DNA from 4 places in the Ruegeria sp. AM5 genome. Region 4 is predicted to be linked to each of the others. Evidence: riboswitches for the same ligand, from Rfam matches in the RefSeq annotation. Region 4 holds a riboswitch; each other region holds the start of a gene.
What was found. A riboswitch is a leader RNA that binds a small molecule or an ion and turns the genes downstream of it on or off. The one in region 4 is predicted to bind cobalamin.

Region 1 (3,658 bases), on a different contig from region 4:
CGGATAGCCGTCTTCGGTGGCGGCCAGAAAGAAAGTCTCAGGTACGGGTCGATCAACGAAATCGTTCTGACCCGCGTTTCCGAACATGCGCCAGCAGATCGAGATCGCGTCCGCCACGCCGCTGGCCTCAACGAGGCTTCTTATATCACTATTGGGCAAACGGATATTGATATACTCGTCCACATCCAAACTGAGAATCCAATCCGAAGACAGATAGCTTGGGTGATTCCGCGCAAGCGAAAATGCACGAACCTGAGGCGCAGCGCGCGGACCCAGTCTGTTTCGTTGGTGGTGAGCCCAGCCAAGCACTTGCAACCGGTCACCCATGGCATCGGTACCATCAGCGCAATCATTGGTATAAATCAGAATGTCATCAAAACCGATTGCGTGGTTGTAGGCCACCCAATCGATCATGAAAGGCCCTTCGTTTTTCATCGTTGTTACGATGAGAAAGGTCTCATTCGTCATAAGTTGTTCTCTTGCCTGTGCCGGTGTCGGACTCCTGTCGACCTATTTAGAATAGCACCAGAATTTTGTCCAACCAGGTCGCCAGACAGCCGCAATGCTTGCCGATTAATCTATCTACCGATTCTGTGGGATCACCTCATAACCCGGTTCTTCTGGCTCGTCGTCCAGCATCTCGGTTGGGAACCCTGGCGCCTGGATCTCCAGTCCGGTCGCGTCCTCTAGCCGCCTGATGATGTTCGGGGACAATTCACGCTCACCATATCGCGCGATGCCATCTTCGAAAATCTTGATCATCAATGGGTTTATCTCAAGAGGAACTCCGGCACGGTCGGCGACCTCCTGAAACAGACCGATATCTTTTTTCACCAGGTCCATGGTGAAGGAAATATCGCGCGAGCCGTTCAGGATGACCTGACTTTCGGTCTCGTGCACGAAGGATGTGCCTGACGATATCTTAATCGCCTCATAGGTGGTTCCAAGGTCCATGCCGGCGGCCTTGGCTGTCACCAATGCCTCGGCGCAGGTGATCAGGTTGGCGGTAGCCAGATAATTGGTCAACACCTTCAGAACAGAGGCCGAGCCCAGATCGCCCGTGTGCAAAATGCGCCGCCCCATGGTGGTCAGGAATGGCAGGATACGTTCAAAAGTCTCACGATCACAGCCTGCGAAGATCGAGATATTACCCGTCGCTGCCCGGTGACATCCGCCGGAAACCGGGCAATCCACTGCAGCCCCGCCTCGTTCAATGACCATTGCGCCAAGGCGTTTGACTTCGGCTTCATCGGTGGTCGACATTTCCATCCAGATTTTGCCAGGGCCGACCTCTGGCAACATTTCCTGCATCACCGCATCCGAGGCCGCAGGAGAAGGCAAACAGGTTATCACCGCATCGCAATCACGCATCAGCTGCGCCGGACTTTTGGCGGCTTTGGCACCCTTGGCGACGAATTCGGTCACCAGATCCGGGTTCAGGTCATGAACCGTCAGATCGATACCGTTTCGTAGCAGCGATCCAGATAGCTTGCCCCCTACATTCCCCAGCCCGATAAACCCTACTTTCATGCGCGGTATCCTCCTGTTCGCATCTTGCTGCCATGCCAGCATGTCGTTGCAGAAGTATCATGCCGCCCAGCGACCCCGACAGGTCGCTTTTTATCCGCTTTTTCACGGATCGGCGCGACTCGCTTGACAAGCAACCCTGCCCTGCCGCATGTCCCTTTCGTTGGTGTCTGCGAGAGCAGATGAAAAGGGAATGCGTCAGCGGTTTTTGCCGTCAAACGCAGCCGCCCCCGCGACCGTGACCGGAGAGGGTGCCCAAAGCCACTGGCAGTATGGCCGGGAAGGCGGGACATCCGACAGAGGCCTCCTCTGACATCCGCAAGCCGGGAGACCTGCCAACGCCCGAAGATGAAACCGGACGGGGTGTTCCGGTGTGGGGCTGTGATCGGCCCGCATGAAACCCCGTCCCCCACGAAGAGGATTTGGGGGGATGAGAGACATGACCGAGACCGCACCGGTCGAACTGTTGGTTTGCACTACCTGCCGTCGCGGGCTGCCTGTCGAGGATGACGCCCAGCGCCCCGGCACGTTGCTGCACAAGGCGCTTGAACAGGCGGGCCTGCCCGAAGGCATTACCTTGAAAGCTGTGGAATGCCTGTCGAATTGCGATGAAGGCTGCTCGATCGTGCTACGCGGAGGACCGGATCGCTGGACTTTCGTGTATGAGCATCTGAACGAGATCGACCATGTCGAAACCATCGTCGAAGGCGCAGCCAAATACCTCGCCACCGAGGACGGTTTGGTCAAATGGCGCGAACGTCCCGAACATTTCCGCAAAAACTGTGCGGCCCGCATTCCCCCGATTGGAGCCCTGAAATGAGCAATCTCGAAAAACTCCCCGTCACTGTGATCACCGGCTTTTTGGGCTCGGGCAAAACCACACTGGTGCGCCATCTGATGCAGAACCCGCAGGGCAAGCGTCTGGCGGTGGTCGTCAACGAATTCGGCGATGTCGGCGTCGATGGCGATATCCTGAAGTCCTGCGCCATTCCTGATTGCCCCGCGGAAAACATCATGGAACTGGCCAATGGTTGCATCTGCTGCACCGTGGCCGATGATTTCATCCCGACCATTGAAGCCCTGATGGCACTAGAGCCGCGCCCCGATCACATCCTGATCGAAACCTCCGGTCTTGCCCTGCCTAAACCGTTGTTGAAGGCGTTCGACTGGCCCGATATCCGCTCGAAAATAACCGTCGATGGCGTGATTGCTCTGGCCGACGCCGAGGCCGTGGCCGCTGGTCGGTTCGCTCCGAATGTCGAGGCGGTGGATGCGCAACGCATGGCAGATGACTCGATTGATCATGAAACTCCCTTGTCCGAGGTGTTCGAGGATCAGATTTCCTGCGCCGACATCATTCTGCTGACCAAGCCTGATCTGGCTGGCCCGGAAGGCGTTGCGAAAGCGAAAGAGATCATCGCCGCCGAAGCGCCCCGCCCTCTGCCCGTAGTCGAAGTGGCTGAGGGTGCCGTGGACGTCCGCGTCGTGCTGGGTCTAGAAGCCGCGGCCGAGGATGACATGGACGCGCGTCCCAGCCATCACGACGGCCATCACGATCACGAGCATGACGATTTCGAAAGCATCATCGTTGAACTGCCCGAGCAAACCGATCCGATTGATCTGGTCGCCAAGATTGAACGATTGGCCAACGAGTTGAATATCCTGCGCGTCAAAGGCTATGCCGCCGTTCAGGGCAAGCCCATGCGCCTACTGGTTCAGGCCGTCGGTGCGCGCGTGCGTCACCAATATGACCGCCCATGGGAGCCCCGCGAAGACCGTCGCTCGCGCCTTGTGGTCATTGCCGAGCATGACGATATCAAAGAGGCCGAGATCCGGGATATCCTCGTGGGTGTAACCGAGGCTGCCGAGTAAGACCTATGCACGTCGTCTTCCGCGAAAGCCATGGGCTCGAAGAAACCGAGACCCCGACCGATCTGGGTCAGAGCCCGGCGGACCTGGTGGTGCTGTCCTTTTCCGACAGTGACCTTGGCGCTTTCGCGGCGGGATGGCATCGTGGAGGTGGGCCTGAAGGACGCATGCCAACGATGCGGCTGGCCAATCTGACGGCGCTGAAGCATCCCCTCTCAGTCGACACATATGTCGAGCAGACACTGGAGGGCGCAAAGGGCAT
Region 2 (3,658 bases), on a different contig from region 4:
ACCCGCCACTACCGCATGCGTGGTGACCATGTTTGTTTTTGTGGCCATGGTCGTGGCTATGGGTATCGGATGACATGATTGGACCTCAAGAATCTCTATGGTCCTTTGTAAATAGTTCCTACAGTAACTAGAGCTTCAATACCTTTTTATATTTTTTCATCCGGGTTCTTTGCCTGCGATATTGTTAGTTCATTTCGTCTTGCGGGCCGGCCGTGTGGATGCAATCTAATTGCAGATGACGCTAAAAATTTGGAACAGATCAATGCAGAAACGGATCGCAATTACCATCACGTTAGTCTCGATTACGGCTGGTTGCTCAGCCCAGTTCACCGGGGCCAAAAGCAAAGCACTTGAACCAGGCAACGTGCCAGATTCGGTCGTAGCGCTGGCAGGGCCGGCGCAGGATTTGACCACGGCGCGCCTCCTGCCCGAAGACAATTGCTTTTGGTATGAGCACAGCGGACCCGTCGAGACGACATTGGTACCATTGCGCGCGACGAATGGCGCTCCGATCTGCATTGCGCGCGACGCCTGATCGAAATGAGGGCAGCGACGTCCATGTACGCTGCCCAATATTCATGAGCGGGCTGTGACGCTATCTTCGGCAGAGTATAGGAAAGCGGTCGAGCCGGTTTTCACGTTTGGGTAGAGGTCATTGATATGAGCCATGATCATTCGCACACATCCAGAACTTGCGCGACCGCCGATGCTTCTTGGCTCAGGCGTGCCGTGAATTCTGAGATATGTGTCTCGGTCTCCAACGTATAGATAAAGGGCACGAGAGCCGAGAGCATTATTCGGCCCGGGCTCCATGCCATTCCGGAATTCCGCGTATTCGGGGTTGCGCTCGATCATTGAAGCGGTTGGTGTCCAGTGTGGCCATTCGACCTTTCGGCGGATAACATAGGTGCCGGGCTCGTAAAGGTTCCCGCGCGCGATCGCTACGCCATAGCGCATTGCGGTCCCGCCTTCTTCGATATGATAGAGATAGCGCGCGACGGCATCCACATGGATGTCACCTGGAACCAAACCATCATTTGCCGCGACGCGTCTTGGTAAAAAACGGTCATGAACACCCCACGGATTTGAGGTCATTGGATCGTAACCAATTGGCGTGACCTGACTGTCCCAATAGGTCTTCTGCGATGCGGTTGGCCAGGTTTTGGCGATCAATGGACTGGCCGCAGACGCCGAGAACAGCGCTGTGGTGGATTGAATGAAATGGCGCCTTGTAAGCATAGGTCTCGTCCTGGTTCACAAGTTTAACGTATTTGGATCGCACTATCGCGAATTAATCCGAATCTTAAAGCCTCTAGCAGCTAGAGCTTCAAGAGGTTTCAGGTAACGCTTGGTTTACCCAGTTGATCACGTGACCGGTTGCGTGAATCCTGCTTCGGTCGAGTTTACATTGGAATAGGTCGCAAAGACAATTGACACAGGCGAAGCCGCCATTGTAGCGGTGATTTGTTTTCGGTTCCTGATGGCGGAAGCCAAAAGGATTAAAAGGGAATACGGTTCGGTGTTTTCAATGGCGCCAATTCCGTAACTGCCCCCGCAACTGTGAGCGGAGAGCGATGCCAAGACACCACTGGTTCGTAATGGAACCGGGAAGGTTGGCGGAGCGAGCACCCGCGAGTCAGGAGACCTGCCGTAAAGCGCCGGGCTATGCCCAGACTGAACCTGTCGGCCTTACGGTCGATTCAACCTGACAAGCCGCCGGGTGAGGCGGTAGGGAGAAAGAACATGCATATCGAACCGGGCATCGTGAATGGTGCCAAAATCGCGCTTTCCTATGTTACCGCCGCAGGTGCGGCTACTTACGCAGCGAAAGAAACGTTTTCCACATTGCGTGCGAATGGACCTGCATCTTTTGTTATGCGCTCGGTGCTCGCCACCGTTGGGGTTTTCCTTTTCTTCGAAGTCCTGCCGCATTTCCCGGTTGGTGTCTCTGAAGTCCACTTCATCCTGGGGTCGACGCTGTTTCTGCTTCTCGGTGCTGCACCCGCGGCTTTTGGATTGGCAGCTGGTCTCCTGATTCAGGGTGTGTTTTTTGCCCCGTTCGATCTTCCGCAGTACTTCATCAACCTGACCACTCTGCTGGTGCCGCTATTTGCGCTACAGGCACTGGCCAGCCGCATCATCGCACCCGGCACAGCATATGTTGACCTCAAATATGGCCAAGCTCTTGCCCTAAGTGCGACGTATCAGGGAGGAGTAGTCGCATGGGTTGGGTTCTGGGCCTTCTACGGCCAGGGTTTCGGCGCAGAAACCATGGCGTCGGTTCTGTCCTTTGGCGGCGCTTATATGCTGGTAATTGTCATTGAGCCGATTGCTGATCTGGCAGTGCTTGCGGCAGCCAAGGCAATGCGCGGTTTGAACAGTACAGGTCTGGTGACTCCGCGTTTGTACAACGCTGCGAAAGCTTGACCAAAGTTTGAAGCGGTGTCCTAAACTTGGGTTGCCGCGAAACAACCAGTAGTCGCAGGACCAAAATTTTATTGTGGCGCGTCTCTAGGGCGCGCCACATTGTTTTTAGCAGCTAGAAACCCGCACCCAACGATCAGGGTGATTTGGGTCCTGTATTCGTAGGAAAAGATACCTCGTTTCCTTCCACGATTTGATCCTGTTGGTGACACTGTCCAGAATCAAATCGCCATCACTCGAGCGACAAACTAGAACAGCATGGCCACTGCGATTGGTGTCCAAGACGGTAGCAATCAGTAGCTTCGCAGGGTCCAAGCCGTTCTGCATTAGCTCAAATTTCTTTTGCAAGGCGATGTCTCTAGAACAACGCTCAGGTTACAAACCGTCGGCCTGACCAGCGGTTTCTCAACCAAGCGAAGGCATGCGTGAGGGTGTGATCGGGCCGACGAAATTGAAATTCGCGAACCATATTGCTCTTGTGGCTGAGTTCTCTTGGCTCGATGGTCTCAATTTCCACCCACAATGCCCCAAGTTTTTTTGTGAGTAGTTTTGCAAAAAGGGCGCATATATCTTGCCAGAATGACATTTTCGCAGGAATGGTTCCCGATGACCAAGATCACTCCAGAATTGCTTGAACAAATCCGTGCCCGATTTGCGCAGGTTGACCACTGCCCGCAGCAGGGACCGCGTATTTTCTTTGAAAACGCGGGTGGGGCGCTGACGCTGAATTCGGTTGTGGGCACCTCGCAGGCTTATGCTGCGATCCCTGACAATCAGGGCCGCGACAACCCGGGAAGTCACGAACTGGTGCGGGTAATCAACAAGGCCAAAGAAGATATGGCCGTGTTCATGAACGCCCCCGGTGGCCAGTTCTTTGTCGGCGAAAGCGGGACCGAGCTGCTGTTTCGTTTGATAATGAACGCCTGTCTGGGCACAGGCACCGGTCGGGTGCTTGGCACAACGCTGGAACATCCCGCGACCCGAAGCGCTTGCGCGCGTTGGGCCGGGGTGGCCGGGCAAGATCATGTTCTGGTGGTCCATGACGACGCCACAGGCACCGTCACCGCAGATGCTTATGCGGCGCAGGTAACGCCGGACACAAAGGTTGCGACTATCGTGCACACCTCGCCGGTGACCGGTATGGGCGTGGATGTTGCGGCTGTGGCTGCCGAGATCCGCGCCGTTGCGCCCAATTGCTTCATCATAATCGACGGTATCCAGCACGCCGCGCATG
Region 3 (3,658 bases), on a different contig from region 4:
GTCATTACGTGTGGTCGTTTGCAGCACCACGCCAACGATGCCCAGCCCGGCACCGATCACGGCTGCAAACAACGCGCGGGGCAATCGCAGGTCGAATACGATCCTATGCAGCGGTGACATCTCTCCGTCCTGCAACCCGGTACCGCGCAATATCGCGGTGAAGGTGTCGGACAAAGGAATCGAGGTTGTGCCGTAGATCGTGGAAATCAGCAAAAGGGCGGTCAGAACGACCGCCCCCAGCAACAACGTCAGGCCCAGTCGGCCCATATTAGCTCTGACCCGGATGCATCGCGCGCGCCATCTTCGAGATCGCTTCGATATTTGCCGGTCCCGGCGTTAGCTCTTCGTAGCGCAATCCGATCCAGCGTTCGTTCTTGACGGCATCAGTCTGCGACATGACGGGATGTTCCTGCAGGAACTTGAAGGTGTCCTCGGCACCATTGCCGGTCTGATAATCCAACAAAACCAGGAATTCCGGGTTCGATGCGGCAACGGCCTCCCACGAAGTGCGGCCCCAGCTCGTGTCCATATCATGAGTGACGTTTTCACCACCGGCGGCTGTGATCATCGCGTCGGGAATCGCGAATTTACCGGCGGTAAACGGAGCATCTGCAGGACCATCCAGAAGAAAGACGCGGGGCTTGGGCAGTTCAGCAGTCTTGGCTTCGATCGCTGCCAGCTGCTCTTTCCAGCCCGAGACCAGAGCCTCGGCCTTGTCTTCGACTTGCATCACCTTGCCCAAGCGCAACACATCGCCAAACAGAAGATCCATGCTGGCTTCGGGGCGATCCTTGTCCAGATGGACACAGCTTTCCGTTAGAACCAAGGTCTTGATTCCGAACGGTTCCAATGTATCTGGGGTCACATCACCACCCGGCTTCATGCCATAGTACCAACCGGCAAAGAACAGGTCGGGTTCAACCGCCACCAAGTTTTCGACGGTCGGATATTTCGGCGCAAGCTCGGGGATGTCGCCGCGCAGGGCATCAAAATCAGGGCTGGTCTTGTACCAGCCGGTGATGCCGGTCAGGCCGACGATCTTGTCCTGCAGACCCAATGCAAAAGCCATATCGGTCATGTTCATGTCATGCACAACCAGGCGCTCGGGCGCGGTATCAAAAACCAGCTGTTCGCCGCAGTTGTCTACGGTGACTTCTTGCGCAGCAGCACCGCTTGCCATGGCGGTGGCCAACGCCACGGGCCAGATGTATTTCATCTCAGTGTGTTCCTTCGACTAAGTTGAGATTGTGGTTCTTCGAATATCAAGCGCCGGGATCACGCGGCCTTCGTGGAGAAAGCAGAGGAAATCAACGCCAAAAGTTTCGCGGACTCTTTCGGGTGTCAGCACCTTGTCCACCGATCCAAACTCGATCATGCGGGTCGATTTCATCAGCGCCACGTGTGTGGCGAATTCGGGGATCATGACCAGATCGTGTACGATCATGACCACGGTGATCCCAAGCTCGGCGACCAAAGACAGCATCCGCCCTTTTGCATCAGGATCCAGATGGTTGGTCGGTTCGTCCAGAAACAGCAACGAAGGGTTCTGCGCCAAAGCACGTGCGATATGGGCACGCTGACGTTCGCCTCCGGACAGTTGGGCCATGCGCTTGTCCGCGAGATTGGCGAGACCGGTCAGGTCTAAAATCCGGTCCAGCTCTTGCGCGTGGCCTTCGGCAGAGCGGTCCGCACGGATGGGTATTTGCCCCAGCGCAACATAATCGCGCAACGCCAAGCGTCCATCGGGCAGTTCCTGCTGACCTACCACTGCAATCATGCGCGCACGCTCTTTGGCGGAGAGCTGTTTCAGACTGCGTCCTTTGATCCGAACATCGCCAAGTGCCAGCGGCTCAGCGCCGCACAACAGATTGAGAAGCGTCGTTTTCCCCGCCCCGTTCGGGCCGGCGATGGCTAGAATGGAACCCTCGTACAACTCGAACGAGACGCCCTGCAACAGGACATCTCCGGTAAGGGCATAATACTCAAGGTTTTCGGCAATCAGAAAGGGTGGCAACGTCATTGCGATGCCCCCTGTTCGATCCGCGGCATGCGCGAGAGGGTTTTATTGAACAACGCCTGCGGGCGATCAGTGGCATTTGTCCAGCCATCCGGGCTTTCACGATACTGCGCTGCAAACTCAGCCAGCGCCTGCACCTCATCCGCGGTCTGAATGCCACCAAAAAGGTATTGCGCCTTTCCTACGGCCTGGAACCCAACCGTTCTGGGACTATCGCAGCCTGCCATGCAAGACGACGCGCGGATCGCAAAACTGCGATGTAATTTCCCAGTCAACGCATCGCAAATTTCATCAAGGGGCAGCCCTTCAGTGCAGCTTTCGCAGACTAGAATGAAATGATCAGGCGTATCTGGCATGGTCCACTCCACTTGTTTCCAAGCGCATGCGGAAGCTGCCGACAATGTAAACACGCGATTGACGCGCCATCAAAGCCTCCTTCCAGGACGCCCCGCCCCGGGTTGGTTAAACATCTGATGGCAGGTCTCCTGACTTGCGGGTCCACGCTCGGCCAACCTTCCCGACCCTGTGGACCAGTGGCTGTTTGGCCTTGCTCACCGCTTACAGTTGCGGGGGCAGTTACGGAATTGGCACCTTTTGGCAAACCTCACCGTATTCCCTTTTCATCCCGCGGCAACACCACCGGGAACCATCAATCGATTGAGTGCCCGAGAACACCGGACACGTCAATGATAAAGTCGAAGGCGCCGAACTCTGGTCGAGGATCGAGCGCGGGCAACCACGTGTCCGTAGCACCAACCGAATGGGTTGGGCTGCGCGCCGAATTTGTCTGGCCACGGGTGTCCATAGTTGGTGTGTTTGGAAATTAGACAATCTGAGGTAAGCTGAACAAATTTAGAGGTTTAGCTTTGTCAGCGCCTTACCCCTGATTGATCATTGCCTGGGTTTATCCAAGGAGACGGTTCTTTGACGCATGTTTCGCAAAACGCATTGCCGCCGGATATTGTTGATGATGTCATTGACCACAATCTCGAGGCCGTTGCACGGTGGAAAAGCCATCGCTTAAGGGCTCAGCATGGGCGCAGTCACGGGTGTGTGGCTGCAACATTCACCGTCAGAAACGATCTACCAGAACAGTTCCGTCACGGCCTGTTTGAACAGCCCGCAGCCTATTCAGCCGCACTTCGCTTTTCCAACGGCGCGCATCTGGATGACCGGAAATCGGATGCCCACGGGATGGCGATCAAGCTTTTTGACGTGCCAGGCCCCAAGCTGATCGACGCCGAAGCACTTGCGCATCTGGGGACCACACAACTCAGCGACGAGTTCGATTTTGTATTGGTCGATCAGGATGTGTTTCCCAGCTATGTCCCCGATGAATATGAGCGATTGGGCAGGCTTGTCGCCACATTACAAGCGGTCCAGCACGCGATCAAAGGGCGACGAAATTGGAGCCTTAGGTTGATCATCAAAGGGCTGCGCGCAGGATTTCGAGCCTTCCTCACTCGTGAAGGCAAGCGTCAGTTTCGCGTCGCGAGTGATTTCGCCTCGAACTATATGCACTCACCTTTTGAGGTCCATTTCTGGTCGACAACACCGTATCGGCTGGGCCCCGATCTAACGATCAGATACCTGGCCCGCAGCGCTAAACTAAAAATTCCGGCACATCCGGTAGACGACCCA
Region 4 (3,658 bases):
AGGACTCGCATGGGCAGAGCCTCGGCCATTTGTTGACCTCGGGCGCGTTCGTCGGGGGAAACGGTGGGATCTTCGGCGGCATCCGGGGTGATCTTGACCACCGAAACCCAATGCGTGATTTCAGCCAGATCGCGTAAGACGGCGAGTGGATCAGCCCCTTCGGCATATTGCCCGCTCAGCTCGGTCAACGCGCCTGCAGCATCGCCGCGCAGGATCATATCCATCAGATCCAGCACCCGGCCCCGATCGGCCAGCCCCAGCATCGCGCGCACCTGATCCGCGCTGGTTTCACCGGCCCCGTGCGAGATCGCTTGATCCAGCAGTGAGGTCGCATCCCGCGCCGATCCCTCGGCGGCCCGGGTGATCAACGATAACGCATCCTCGGCAATCTGTGCCCCTTCGGCACCTGCAATCTTGCGCAGCAGTCCGATCATATCCTCCGGCTCGATCCGGCGCAGATCAAAGCGCTGGCAACGGGACAGGACGGTCACCGGGACCTTGCGAATCTCGGTGGTGGCAAAGATGAACTTCACGTGTTCGGGGGGTTCTTCCAGCGTCTTGAGCAGCGCGTTAAAAGCGCTGGTCGACAGCATGTGAACCTCGTCGATGATATAGATCTTGTAGCGCGCGGATGCAGCGCGATAGCGTACGCTGTCGATGATCTCGCGGATGTCATTGACACCGGTGCGGCTGGCGGCGTCCATCTCCATCACGTCGACATGGCGGCCCTCCATGATAGCCACGCAATGTTCACATTGACCGCAGGGTTCGGTTGTAGGGCCGCCGCTGCCATCGGGACCGATGCAGTTCATACCCTTGGCTATGATCCGAGCGGTCGTCGTCTTGCCGGTACCGCGGATACCGGTCATGATGAAGGCCTGCGCGATCCGGTCCGCCTCGAAGGCGTTTTTCAGAGTGCGCACCATGGCGTCCTGACCGACCAGATCGGCAAAGGTTTCGGGGCGGTATTTGCGGGCAAGAACCTGGTAGGCGGGGCTGGGCGTCTCGGTCATGTCTGCTCTGTCGGATTCGCGTTACGCCGCAGCGTAGAGGCCCCCGCCGCCCGCGTCCACAGCCAGCCGGGACGATTTTCATTTTGGAATGCGTGGGTATGCGGCTAAAATCCACTCTATTCTATTTACTGGACCAGTATGTTTTTGGGTAAAGTTTGTTTGGGGGGAGATTATGTCGCAACTGGTGGTTTATGCGTTGCAGGTTGGCGGAGGCACCTTGGCCTTGTCCTCGATGCCTGGGCGTGGAGGAACGTATGCAGAAGACCTTGATCTTATCGCAGACTGGAAGCCGGGACTTGTGATCTCGATGACCACTGAGGTCGAGATGATTCAGGATGGTGCGCGGAATTTTGGCGCTGATATTCAGGGGCGTGCCAGCAGATGGGTGCATTTGCCGATCGAAGATTTTGGCACGCCACCCAAAGAGATTTTGGACCGCTGGCCCCGCGTTGGCGCGACCGCACGTCAGGCGTTGTCAGGTGGTGGCCGTGTGCTAGTGCATTGCCGTGGTGGCTGTGGCCGATCCGGGATGGTGGTTCTGCGTCTGATGGTTGAATGCGGTGAACGGCCTGAGGCGGCATTGAAGCGATTGCGTACGGTGCGTCCTTGCGCAGTCGAGACAAATGCCCAGATGCTTTGGGCCGTTGAACCGGCCCGTGTTCAAGCCGTTTGACGGCTTAGACACCAACATGTGGCGAGATTTCGCCACCGTTGTGCTGCACCAGAAGCGAAGCCTCAAGCATGGCGCAAGGAGGATTCCTAAGCAGGTCTGCGGGTAGGCTGCGGTACTCGGTTCCGAACATCATGTCTGCGTAGTCATCCAGCCGGCCGGTATCGATTTCAGGATCGGTTCCGCAGAATACACGTATCTGGTCGCATTGGGCGCGAAAGCGGGCGGTGCATCCTTCCGGGCAGTGCGACAGATCTATGGTGCCTTCAATCTCAAACTCAGTTTTCGTGACCGGTTTTGTGGCGGACATGGTCTGCGTCAGAGCCCGCGCCATCTGTGCCAATGCGGGGCAGGGTGCGCCAGTACGTTGGCACACGGTCGCCGCGAATTCGTGTGTTTTGGTCTTCCAGATCATCAATGCGCCCTCCGCGCGCAAGGCGAGGGCGTGGCACAGGTTGGTCGTTGCGGAGCACGATCAAACCCGTCCCGGACTCCCCGCCCGAGTTTCGGTTCTACATCTGATGGCAGGTCTCCTGACTTGCGGGTCATCGCTTTGCCGACCTTCCCAGCCTTCAAGGCCAGTGGTATCTCGGCATTGCTCTCCGCTTACAGTTGCGGGGGCAGTCTCGGACTAGGTTCTTTCCGGATTTATCCGGGCAGAACCGCACCGTGTTCCCTTTTCATCCCGGCCCGATTGGGCGCGAGAACCATCGCGACATGGCTATCGGCTGCGCCGTGCCCGAGTCAAGAAGATTGCGTCAGGCAAGTGACGTACGGTCCAGCCACGTCAACCTTGACTTGAGGCGCTTCGGGTGAACTGATCAGTTCAGTCGGTATTGGAGGGCACCATGTTGGACACACAGCAGGCGGTTGTGACCGAGGATTTTCAGATCCCGTCCGACCCGGCAATGTTGTCGGCGCGGCTTTACCGTCCGGTTGCCGACCCCGAAAAGGTGGTCGTCATAAACGGTGCGACTGGGGTGCCGAGGGATTACTATCAGTACTTCGCCCGATGGCTCGCCGAAGAACAGGGCATGGCCTGCCTGACTTACGATTACCGGGATTTTGGTCACTCTTTGGTGGGTTCGCAAAAGCGGTCAAATGTCACCATGGCCGATTGGGCGTTGATCGACATTCCATCCGCCCGGGCCGAGATGCGCCGACGGTTTCCGCAGGCCAAGCTATGGAGCATCGGTCATTCCTTGGGCGGAATGTTTGGCCCGATCCAACCCGATATCGATCAGATCGACAGGATGATCTGTGTCTGTTCGGGTCTGGTAACGCTGGCGGATCACCCTTGGCCTTATCGCGCTTTGGCGGCGTTGTTCTGGTATGGTCACGCGCCGCTGGTGGTCAAGGCGCTTGGCTACCTGCCCGGGCGGTTGGTCGGGTTTGGATCGGACCTGCCTGCCCAAGTCTATTGGCAATGGCGCAAATGGTGCACCGCCCCCAAAAGCTATGTGCCAGAGATCGGCACGACACTGCCCGCCGCCCGCTGGAAAGACTTGGGCAAACGTGTCGATCTGTTTACCTTCGCAGATGATGAAATGGTGCCGCCGGATGCTGTCTGGCGTCTTGCCGATCTCTATGGACCCAAAGCCGGGCGCCATCTGCTTGCACCAAGCGAATTCGGAGTGTCCAAGATCGGCCATATCGGTGCATTCGCAAGACGGAATGCGGCAGTCTGGCCTAGGCTGATCGCCTGATAGCGCTGGGCACCGGTAGGTCGGTGCCCAGCTTCGTTATAGCCCTTTACGGGATTTTTTCTCGTGCATCACGCTGCGCACCATCTTGCCGAAAGCCTTGTCACGGGCGCGGGCCTGCGCCACCGAAGCGGAATTGTGTTGGTCTTCGCGCCGCAGCTTGCGCCAGCGGTCCAGCCGCGCGGGATCAAGCGTACCAGCGTCGATTGCCGCCTGCACCGCACATCCGGGCTCAGACTCGTGCTGACAATCCGAGAAGCGGCAATCCAGGC

Region 1: it holds a riboswitch for cobalamin, as region 4 does, so the genes downstream of both, ACR0AH_RS09835 (DUF1636 family protein) here and ACR0AH_RS19795 (hypothetical protein) in region 4, are expected to answer to the same signal.
Region 2: it holds a riboswitch for cobalamin, as region 4 does, so the genes downstream of both, ACR0AH_RS08590 (energy-coupling factor ABC transporter permease) here and ACR0AH_RS19795 (hypothetical protein) in region 4, are expected to answer to the same signal.
Region 3: it holds a riboswitch for cobalamin, as region 4 does, so the genes downstream of both, ACR0AH_RS06795 (DUF1636 family protein) here and ACR0AH_RS19795 (hypothetical protein) in region 4, are expected to answer to the same signal.

Annotation. Positions count from the first base shown of each region.
Region 1 covers NZ_JBQFXC010000003.1:42,575-46,232, forward strand. Annotated here, with positions in the region: gene ACR0AH_RS09825 (glycosyltransferase family 2 protein) at 1-468, opposite strand, end outside; gene ACR0AH_RS09830 (NAD(P)-dependent oxidoreductase) at 583-1,572, opposite strand; cobalamin riboswitch at 1,675-1,881, shown strand; gene ACR0AH_RS09835 (DUF1636 family protein) at 1,967-2,347, shown strand; gene cobW (cobalamin biosynthesis protein CobW) at 2,344-3,399, shown strand; gene cobN (cobaltochelatase subunit CobN) at 3,405-3,658, shown strand, end outside.
Region 2 covers NZ_JBQFXC010000002.1:605,663-609,320, forward strand. Annotated here, with positions in the region: gene ACR0AH_RS08575 (heavy metal translocating P-type ATPase) at 1-76, opposite strand, end outside; gene ACR0AH_RS08580 (hypothetical protein) at 236-535, shown strand; gene ACR0AH_RS08585 (L,D-transpeptidase) at 577-1,239, opposite strand; cobalamin riboswitch at 1,455-1,667, shown strand; gene ACR0AH_RS08590 (energy-coupling factor ABC transporter permease) at 1,744-2,427, shown strand; gene ACR0AH_RS08595 (transglutaminase-like cysteine peptidase) at 2,533-2,772, opposite strand; gene ACR0AH_RS08600 (aminotransferase class V-fold PLP-dependent enzyme) at 3,031-3,658, shown strand, end outside.
Region 3 covers NZ_JBQFXC010000002.1:182,666-186,323, reverse strand. Annotated here, with positions in the region: gene ACR0AH_RS06810 (FecCD family ABC transporter permease) at 1-267, opposite strand, end outside; gene ACR0AH_RS06805 (ABC transporter substrate-binding protein) at 269-1,216, opposite strand; gene ACR0AH_RS06800 (ABC transporter ATP-binding protein) at 1,235-2,020, opposite strand; gene ACR0AH_RS06795 (DUF1636 family protein) at 2,017-2,373, opposite strand; cobalamin riboswitch at 2,476-2,683, opposite strand; gene ACR0AH_RS06790 (catalase family protein) at 2,942-3,658, shown strand, end outside.
Region 4 covers NZ_JBQFXC010000016.1:861-4,518, forward strand. Annotated here, with positions in the region: gene ACR0AH_RS19785 (DNA polymerase III subunit gamma/tau) at 1-1,013, opposite strand, end outside; gene ACR0AH_RS19790 (phosphatase domain-containing protein) at 1,186-1,686, shown strand; gene ACR0AH_RS19795 (hypothetical protein) at 1,691-2,098, opposite strand; cobalamin riboswitch at 2,190-2,409, opposite strand; gene ACR0AH_RS19800 (serine aminopeptidase domain-containing protein) at 2,532-3,389, shown strand; gene rsgA (ribosome small subunit-dependent GTPase A) at 3,426-3,658, opposite strand, start outside.